2 regions of the Xanthomonas albilineans genome follow, and region 1 is predicted to be linked to the other one. Evidence: riboswitches for the same ligand, from Rfam matches in the RefSeq annotation. Region 1 holds a riboswitch; the other holds the start of a gene.

Region 1 (4,939 bases):
GACAGCCCGTGGATACACCATCAGCCCACCAGGCCCCGAACAAACGGTGGGTTTAGCGCCTGCGATCAGGCCGCCACGCAGCGCACACCTTCGGTGACCTGCAACGCCTGCTCCAGCAGCGCCCAGTCCGCACCAGACCGATGTGCGCCCTCGCTAAGTACCTGGCGGAAGGCACGGCCACCAGGCTGTCCATGGAACAGTCCGAGCAGGTGCCGGGCGATGTGCTTGAGCGCCAGCCCCTCGGCCAAACGCACTTCCACGTAGGGGCGCAGTGCACGCAGCAATTCCGCGCGTGGTCGTAGCGCCGCGCCGGTCAGGGCGGCGTCCAGCCGATGCAACACGTAAGGGTCGTGATAGGCCGCCCGCCCCAGCATGACCCCATCGACCACCACGAACTGCGCCTGCGCCGTTTCCACATTGGCCAGACCGCCGTTCAGCACTACCTGCAATTGCGGACGTTCGCGCTTGAGCCGATAGACCCAGTCGTAGCGCAACGGCGGCACCTCGCGGTTTTCCTTGGGCGACAGGCCCTGCAGCCAGGCGTTGCGCGCATGTACGACGAACTGGCGGCATCCCGCCGCCGCCACATGATCGACAAACGCCAGGAATGCAGCCTCGTCGTTGTCCTGATCCACCCCCAGCCGACACTTCACCGTCACCGGCACGTCCACCGCCGCTGCCATTGCCGCCACGCACTCGGCCACCAAGCCCGGCTCACGCATCAGGCAGGCACCGAAGCGCCCGGCCTGGACCCGGTCGGACGGGCAGCCGCAATTCAAATTGATCTCGTCGTAGCCCCAGTCCTGACCGATCCGCGCGGCCTGCGCCAGCAACGCAGGATCGCTGCCACCCAACTGCAACGCCAGCGGGTGTTCGGCGGCATCGTAATCCAGCAGCCGTGCGCGATCGCCCAGCACCACCGCATTGGCATGCACCATCTCGGTGTAAAGCCGCGCCGACGGCGCCAGCAGCCGGTGGAATACCCGACAGTGGCGGTCGGTCCAATCCATCATCGGGGCAACCGACAGGCGCAGCGATGCGGCATAGCGCGCGGGCAGGTCAAGGGTGGGGGACGGGAGCGTGATCGGCACGGCGGGGCGGTGTTGTCGGCGGCACGCCGCAACGCTGAATCATTGACTTTGGGATCAATAGCTTACACCTTCGCCATGAACGCCGGCGGGGGCGAGCGCGCATTCCCGCCGGAGATTGCCGCAGCCGGATCGACTGCGGCTTTCGCCGCTCCCACGGCTACTTGCGCAGGTAGAGCGTCTTGTTTCCAAAATCGATGACCGCCCCCGCGTTTACCAGGAAATCCGCTCCCAGCATCCCGCCCAGCGCCTCCCCAGTTGGGCGAGGCTGGCTCATATACGCATACTGATCCTCGATCCAGGCATCCTGCATGGGCTTGGACGACCAGTCGCCGATCCGCACAACAACCGGATGCTTGGTCAGATAAGCGTAATTTTGCGCCCCCTTGGGGCCCGACATTAGCTTGCTCTCCTCGGACTTTTCCACACCGGCCTGACTCGCGAATTCCGGGTCGATGTCGACTTCCCCGACCGTGCTGACGGTCATCGACCGCTCCACCGAGCCAAGCGCCGCTCTGACGGTATAACGCTCTTGCTCCTTGTCGAACTGCATGGGCACGGCCACATATCCCTTGGCCAACAAGCTTGCACGCAGGGTCGACGTCTGCATGGCATCGGGACTCACCAACACACGCTTGCCGGGATAATCCAGCACCACGCGATTTGCGGCGATCCATTTGATCCCCAGCATTCCCACGCCGTTTTTAGGCTCTGGCGTCTCGAAAACAGACACCGGCACGTTCACAGCGTTGGCCTTGCCCATCGTGAGCAGGTTCAATCTACCGCCGTCGAGTCCGAGCGGACTGAGCTTGCCCGGCTCTTGGATTCCGTAAGTACCCCGATGTTGCAGATCTCTAACTCCCACCTCTTTAGCGACGTGATGGACCAACTGCATGTAGAACGACGCATTCGAATGCACCATCATCTGGTAAGGATGCCCGTTCAACTGCACGTTGACGACCGGCCGCGTTGCCCCACCGAGTTTGCGGTACACGAATGGCACCGTCGCGGACTTGTCCGCGGCTGGATCAGCCGTCGTGGCACCTGCGGTGATGACCGCAATGAGAAGGGACACACACACGCCGGAGCGAAGGAAAAGCGCATTAAGCATGAAAGGTTACCTGGGTTGGAAAGACGCACCCGCGCGGCGCAACCACAGGTGGTAGGTGCCGCCCGAGACAGCCCCCATCCGTGCGCCCGCCCATCGCGGCACTGCCAACATATCCCATGGAATACATGGCTGCCCTGTGCCAATCGACCTATAGTCTCAGGCCTTTTCACGGCTATTCCATGCGCATAACAGTGCAACGGACTGCCAGATTACAGAGACATCGCGTTTGACCCAGGGGGGGGGGGGTTCCTCTCCCAACTCTCAACCAATTCTTCAACCTTGAACAAACACATATGCCGGCAACCGCGGCGCAATGGCGCGCGAGCGGGTCGGTGGTGCGTGCGTTGCCGGACCGACGTTCACCACCACGGCAGGCACCACGGCGATGGCGCTTGACCGCCGGCCAAATTCGGCCTATGGTGCGCTCGCCGAAGGTATCCATCGCTTCATTCGGATGAAGGGATGGATTTAAACGGGAATCCGGTGAAAGCGGGCGCCGCAAGCGCCCGCCCATTCCGGAGCTGCCCCGCAGCGGTGAATGGAAACGACCTCCGTCAATGGCACTGGGCCGGCGCATGCAGGCCTGGGAAGCGACGGACAGTAGGCGCGCAGCCGGTACGGTACGCACGTCCATCAGCCCGAATACCGGCCCCGGCCGGAGGACAGTGCGTCCTCTGATTCGACCTGGCACCTCCGCGGGGAGGCGGCTGGAACCGTGACGTGGCCCCGCGCCGCGCCGCGTCTTCCGCCTTTCCGCACGGTACCGGTTCGCCCGCGGGGGCGAAGGTCGCTGGTGTGGCGAGCGTTTCGTGTAAGCGGACGCGCGACGCGCGGTTCCTTCGTTCCTCAATGCCAATGAATGCAATGAGGAAACGCAACATGACGATCGTGACCAATCTCGGCTTCCCGCGCATCGGTGCGCGGCGCGAGCTCAAACGCGCGCTGGAACGCTACTGGCGCCGCGAAACCGACAGCGCGCAACTGCAGGACACCGCGCGCGAACTGCGCCAGCGTCACTGGCAACTGCAACGCGATGTCGGAGTGGACGTACCACCCAGCAACGACTTCAGCCTGTACGACACGATGCTGGACACCGCATTCTTGTTCGATGCGATCCCGCAGCGCTATCGCGCGCTCGCAGACGCCGACCCGCTGGCCGGCTACTTCGCGATGGCGCGCGGCACACAGGAAAACGGCCTGGATCTGCACGCGCTGGAAATGACCAAGTGGTTCGACACCAACTACCACTATCTGGTGCCGGAGCTGGCGCGCAATCAGCATTTCCGTCTGCGCGGCGACAAGCCGCTGGGCGACTTCCTGGAAGCCAAGGCACAGGGCATCCTCACCCGGCCGGTGCTGATCGGGCCGGTGACGTTCCTGGCGCTGTCCAAGACAGTGGACGGTAGCGACCGCTGGGCGCTGTTGGATAGCCTGCTGCCGGTCTATGCCGAACTGCTGCAGAAGCTGCAAGCGGCCGGCGCGGAATGGGTGCAGATCGACGAGCCCGCCCTGGTGCTGGACCTGGACGAGGCTACACACGATGCCTACCGCCGTGCTTATGCGTTCCTGGCGGGGAAGCCGCGACCAAAGCTGCTGTTGACGACCTATTTCGGCGAGCTCGGCGACAACCTCGACTTGGCAATAGGGCTGCCGGTGGACGGCATCCACGTGGATCTGGTGCGCGGCGTGGCGCAGTTGGATGCCGTGCTGAAGGCGCTGCCGGCTGACCGCATCCTGTCCGCCGGATTGGTCAACGGCCGTAATGTGTGGCGCACTCCGCTGGACAACGCGCTGACCCTGGCACGCTATGCCGCCGGCCATCTCGGGCGCGAACGACTGTGGCTGGCACCATCGTGCTCGCTGCTGCATGTCCCTGTGGATCTGCAGCAAGAAACCCGCCTGGATCCGGATCTGTTCACCTGGATGGCGTTCGCCAAACAAAAACTGCAGGAACTGCGCACGCTGGCCGATGCGCTGGACGACCTGCCGCAGGCACAGACGGCGCTCGCCGCCGCGCGCGATGCCCTGGCAGCGCGGCGCGCCTCCACGCGCGTACACCGCCCCGACGTGGCACAGCGCCTGGCCGCGCTGAACGAGGATGCCGGACACCGTCAAACGCCGTATCCAAAACGCAAGCAGGCGCAGCAGGCCGCACTGCAACTTCCGGCCTATCCGACCACCACCATCGGCTCGTTCCCACAGACCGAGCAGGTGCGTCAGGCGCGTGCGCAGCACAAGGCGGGCAAGCTCAGCGATGCCGAGTACGATGCTTTCATCGCCGCGGAGACCGAGCGTTGCGTCCGCATCCAGGAACAACTCGGTTTAGACGTGCTGGTGCATGGCGAGTTCGAGCGCAACGACATGGTCGAATACTTCGGCGAACAACTCGACGGCTTCGCCTTCACCCAATATGGCTGGGTACAGAGCTACGGTTCGCGCTGCGTGAAACCACCGGTCATCTACGGCGACGTGCAACGTCCTGCGCCAATGACGGTGCGCTGGTCGCAGTATGCGCAGTCACTGACCAATCGGCCGATGAAGGGCATGCTGACCGGCCCGGTGACGATGCTGCAGTGGTCGTTCGTGCGCGACGACCAGGAACGCGCACAAACCTGCAGGCAGATCGCACTGGCGTTACGCGATGAGGTTCGCGACCTGGAAGCCGCCGGCATCGGCGTGATTCAGATCGACGAACCCGCGTTCCGCGAGGGCCTGCCGCTACGCAGTGCGGACTGGCAGG
Region 2 (4,939 bases), 760 kb from region 1:
TGTACCAATTCACGGTCTGGTAGCGACGGTCGAATACGTTGCTGGCCTTGGCCTGCAATGTCCAGTCGGCTGCGAATGCGTATTCCACGCGCAGATCGACCGTGCCGTAGCCGCCCAGGCGCACCTGATTGGCCGCGTCGTCGTAGCGGTGGCCACTGCCGAATGCGGTGATGCCGAACTTGATCGGCCCGAAGCCGCGATCCACGTCCAGTCGTCCGGTGTTCTGTGCGCGCCGCGCCAGCCAGTTGTCGCGGTTGTCGCCGTCGCTGCGGTTGCGTGGATCGGTATGGCTCAGCTGCGCCGACAGTTCCCAGCCGGCCAGCGTCGCATAACCGGTCAGCTCGGCACCGCGGATGCGCGCCTCGTCCACATTCACCGGCAGGAACGTGGCGGCGTCGTAGGAGATCAGGTCGTCGACGCGGGTTTCGTAGGCGTTGAAGGTCCAGTTCCAAGTGTCCGCGTACTGTGCCACGCCCAGGTTCCCGCTCTTGGACTTCTCCGGTTTCAGTGCCGGGTTGCCGGCGAAGGGGAAATACAGGTCGTTGAAGGTCGGCGCCTTGAAGCCAGTGCCGATGCTGGCGGTGAGTTTGACCCCGCCGCCCAGGGCCAGGCCCCAGCCGAGGCTGCCGGTGGTGTGTTCGCCGAACTGTTGGTTGTCGTCGCTGCGCACGCTGGCCTGTAGCTGTTGTGCGCCGAAATGGCCCTGGTATTCGGCGAACACGCCGGTATTGCGGCGGCTGTCGACGTCGAAGGCGGTGGTGCTGGTCACTTGTTCGCGCTGCCAGTCGCTGCCGACGCTGAGCAGGTGGCCTTCGGTCAGGGTGATGTCGCCCTGCGCCGCCGCGGTATCGCGGCGGCTGTCGAAGGTGCTGACAAAGCTGCGCGTGTGGCTGCCCGGAGCGCGGTAGTAGCTGTGGGCATCGTCGACATTGCGGCCGAGTTGCGTGCTCAGGTGCAGGCGCTCGGATGGGGTCCAGTCGAGGGTGCCGCCGAACACCTGTTGGGTGTTGTCGGCCTCGTTGCCGGCGTATACCGGGTCGCCGTCGTATGCGTTGCGGCTGTCGATGTTCAGCGCCTGACCTGCGACCCGCAGCGTATCGCTCAGCGCGTAGCCGCCGCGTGCGCTCAGCGAGACGTTGCGGTAGCCATCGCGGTCGGGCTGGTCGACGAAGCAGCCCGCGAACAGCATGGCCGAACCGTTGCAGGCGTTGATGCCGCGGGTCTTCTGGTAACCGCTCTGCACGGCGAGCCAGCCGCGCGTGCCGCGGTTGCTGAAGCCGGCGCTGGCGTCGCGCAGGCCATCGCTGCCGCCGCCCAGGCTCAGGTTCTGTTGGAAGCCCTGGCCGGCATGGCGGGTGAAAATCTGGATGACGCCGCCGATGGCGTCGGAGCCGTACAGGCTCGAACGCGGGCCGCGCACGATCTCGATGCGTTCGATCTGGCTCAGCGGCAGGTCCTGGAACGCGGCCAAGCCGGCGCTGGCCGAGCCGATGCGAACGCCGTCTACCAGCACCAACACGTGGTCCGATTCGCTGCCGCGCAGGTTCAGGGTGGTCAACTTGCCCAGCCCGCCCTGGTTGGAGATACCGATGCCTGCCCGGCCTTGCAGCAACTGCGCCAGCGAATCGGCCTGGCTGCGTTCGATCTCGGCGCGGTCGATGACCTGTGCCGGTACCACGCTGTCCTCCACTGCGATCTGGGTGCGGGTGGCGGTGACCAGGACCTGATCGAGGTCGTTGGCGGCATCGGCGGCCAGCGCCAGCGAAGGCAGGAACAGGGCGGACGCGATTGCGACCGAAAGCAGGTGGGACGACATGGGGTAGCAACTCCGGCGCGCGAGCGTGCGCTGTGACAACAAGGGAGTCGCGAATGGGAGCGAGCGAGTGGACAGCACCGAACATGGCGCAGCACGCGCGACGCCCGCGCATCGCAACCTGTGAACTGCAAGGCCGGTCTCCGGGCTGGCGATGGCGGAGGCGGAGGCGGACCTCCCGGCTGCGACGCCTGCCCATGCCATGGCACAGCGGTGTGGGTCGTCAGCGCGGATCGCTTACCGTTGCTGGGGCAGCGCCGGCTTTGTCGCAAGACGCACCGGCTTCCCGTTTCAACCCGCGGGCCGGAGCCGGCGGGTCACCTTGAAGTGGCTCGATTGTACGCCATTGTGGCGCGGTTCAGTCGATCGCACTGGTGCCGGCGCGGCGGCTGGGCTCCTCATCGCTCCCAGTGCTGTTGTGAGCCTTGTCGTCGTCGTCGTCGCGAGCGAAGCGGGTGGTCGCCACTGGCGCGGCCATTGGTCGACCGTGGGCGGCCTGCAATGCGGTTGCTGCGGTTTCCAGTTCGCTCAGCAACTGCGTGCGTCGTGCTTCGGGCAGTTGCTGCCAATGGCAGTCGCGCAACGCGCCTTCCAGCGAGTACAGCAGGTTGAGGCTGGGTTTGAAGCCGGCGCGCTTGACCTTGAGGAAGGCGCCAATTGCACCGGCCGCCGCCAGATCCTGGGGTGTGTGCACGCCCACCTGACGCAGCCAGGCGGTGCTCTTGGGGCCGATGTTGCGCAGCTTGGTCGGACGACGCATCGCGGTGCGTCTATCGCAGGCTGTCGACGAAGACCTGTGCGATGGCTTCCAGGCCGCATTGGTCGTCGGCGTCGAAGCGGGCCAGGTCTGGGCTATCCAGATCGAACACGCCGATCAGGGCGCCATTGCGTAGCAGTGGCACGACCAGTTCGGAGCGCGAGGCCGCATCGCAGGCGATGTGCCCGGGAAATGTCTCCACATCGTCGATGCGCTGGGTCTGCCCGCTGCTGGCGGCGGCGCCGCACACACCCTTGTGCAAGGGAATGCGCACGCACGCGGGCAGGCCCTGGAACGGCCCGACCACCAGTTCCTTGCCATCGTAGAGATAGAAACCGACCCAGTTCAGTTGCGGCAACGCGTGGTACACCAGCGCTGCCAGATTTGCGGCATTGGCGATGCGATCGGGTTCGCCAGCGACCAGCGCACGCGCCTGAGCGAGTAACTGGGCGTACTGTTCCGGCTTGCTGCCGGTAAGCGAGGAGGACGCGAACATCGTGCGAGTCTAGCAGCGCGACCTGCCTTGTGAGCGCCGTCGCAGGGCTGACGTCGGGCGCGTTGCCGGCTATCCTGCGCGCCGCCGCGCGTTTTGCCGCTCAATCCACAGGCTTTTGTCATGCGTTTTCCCGCCTTCTACGTCACCGGCACCGATACCGGCATCGGTAAGACCATCGCTAGCACTGCGCTGTTGCATGCCTTGCGCACGCGCGGTCAGCGCGCGGTCGGCATGAAGCCGGTCGCCAGCGGCTGCGAGCGTCACGCCGATGGCTGGCGCAACGAAGATGCGCTGGCGTTGCAGGCGGCGAGTGTGCCGTGCCCGGCGTATCACGATCTCAATCCCTACGCCTTGCCGTTGCCGTTGGCACCGGAACTGGCCGCTGCCGATGCGGGTGTGCAACTGTCATTGGAGCCGATCGCCGCTGCCTTCGCCCGCTTGCGTGCCCTGGCGGATGTGTTGGTGGTGGAAGGCGTCGGTGGCTGGGCGGCGCCGCTATCGGCGACGCTGGATCAGGCCGACCTGGCACGCGCGCTGGGTTTGCCGGTGGTGTTGGTGGTGGGCTTGCGCCTGGGTTGCCTCAATCACGCCCGGCTGAGCGCCGCGGCGATCGCTGCCGATGGCTTGCAGTGCATCGGCTGGATCGGGAACGAGATCGACCCGGCGATGGAGCGTATCGACGACAACATGGCGATGCTGAGCGAACGGCTGCCGATGCCGTGCTGGGGACGTCTGCCGTATAGGCCGCAGCCGCAGGCCGAGCAACTGGCAACGTTCCTGCAGCCGTGGTCCGGCGAGCAGGTGGCGCCGGGCTGAGTCGTGCCGTGGCGCAATGCAGCGGTGACGTACGCGCTGTGCTTGCAGCAGTGCGATACCCGTGCAGAGGCCTGAATCCGGCGCATAAAAAAGCCCGGTGGAGGGAGGGATCCACCGGGCCTGAGGTTGCATGGGGGGAGGGGCCCATGCAGACCGCCGGGTGCGTCGCGCGGCATGGCCGCAGCGACGTAGAGCGAGAGATTACTTGCTGGTAGTTTTCGGCTTCGCCGCAGCCTGTTCGGTGGCTGCTTCGAACTGATGCTTGGCCAACTGGCCGATGGCTTCTGAGGTCTTCAGGCCGAGACCGAACACTTCCTGGTTGGCCGTGGCCAGACGCTCGAAGCTGTCGCGGGCCAACTGCAAGCCCTTCGGCCACAGCGCCTGGATGCTGCCAAGATCTCGCGCTTCGGTCAGTTCGCTGAGGAAGCTGGCGGTGGCCGAGATGTTCTTCTCGAAAGTTTTCAACTGTACGCCGAACACGCCCTCCGCGCTTTCCAGCGCCAGACGATTGGCACGCGCTGCGGTAGCGGCGAACTGCTGGGTATAGCTGCTGAACTGGTCGTTGAACTGGGCGGACATCATGCAACTCCGTGGGAATGCTGATTGGCTGTTGCAGCGCAACATACTCCGATCCTGCTGCATTGCAACATGATTTTTCTGAAGCCGCTCAGGATCCGTTTAAATTTATTCAAAATCAATAGCTTGAATTAAAAATAGACGCTCCCGGTGGCGTTCGGGATGTGGTCGCGGGCTGGGGCGTGTGCGGCGACCCGTCGGGCTCAGGCCGCAGGGCCGCGATAGCGGCAGCCGGAGGTGCAGGTCTCGTGCACCACCACTTCGCTGAGGATGGGCAGGACTGGCTTGAGCCGCTCCCAGATCCACACGGCCAGACGCTCGCTGGTCGGATTTTCCAGGCCCTCAATGTCGTTGAGGTAGTGGTGGTCGAGTTGCTCGTAGAGCGGCAGGAACGCGGCCTTGATGTCGCCGAAATCGACAAGCCAGCCGGTTTCGGGATCTGGCTCCCCACTGACGTGCAATTCGACCCGGAACGAATGTC

The links. Region 1 has a riboswitch for cobalamin ahead of metE (5-methyltetrahydropteroyltriglutamate--homocysteine S-methyltransferase). Riboswitches for the same ligand answer to the same signal wherever they lie in the genome.
Region 2: it holds a riboswitch for cobalamin, as region 1 does, so the genes downstream of both, btuB (TonB-dependent vitamin B12 receptor) here and metE (5-methyltetrahydropteroyltriglutamate--homocysteine S-methyltransferase) in region 1, are expected to answer to the same signal.

The regions. Positions count from the first base shown of each region.
Region 1 covers NZ_CP046570.1:215,484-220,422, reverse strand. Annotated here, with positions in the region: gene dusA (tRNA dihydrouridine(20/20a) synthase DusA) at 66-1,085, opposite strand; gene XaFJ1_RS00865 (hypothetical protein) at 1,249-2,199, opposite strand; cobalamin riboswitch at 2,614-2,867, shown strand; gene metE (5-methyltetrahydropteroyltriglutamate--homocysteine S-methyltransferase) at 3,079-4,939, shown strand, end outside.
Region 2 covers NZ_CP046570.1:3,176,923-3,181,861, reverse strand. Annotated here, with positions in the region: gene btuB (TonB-dependent vitamin B12 receptor) at 1-1,816, opposite strand, end outside; cobalamin riboswitch at 1,931-2,153, opposite strand; gene XaFJ1_RS13285 (TfoX/Sxy family protein) at 2,172-2,573, opposite strand; gene XaFJ1_RS13280 (GAF domain-containing protein) at 2,584-3,066, opposite strand; gene bioD (dethiobiotin synthase) at 3,187-3,882, shown strand; gene XaFJ1_RS13270 (phasin family protein) at 4,084-4,461, opposite strand; gene queD (6-carboxytetrahydropterin synthase QueD) at 4,662-4,939, opposite strand, start outside.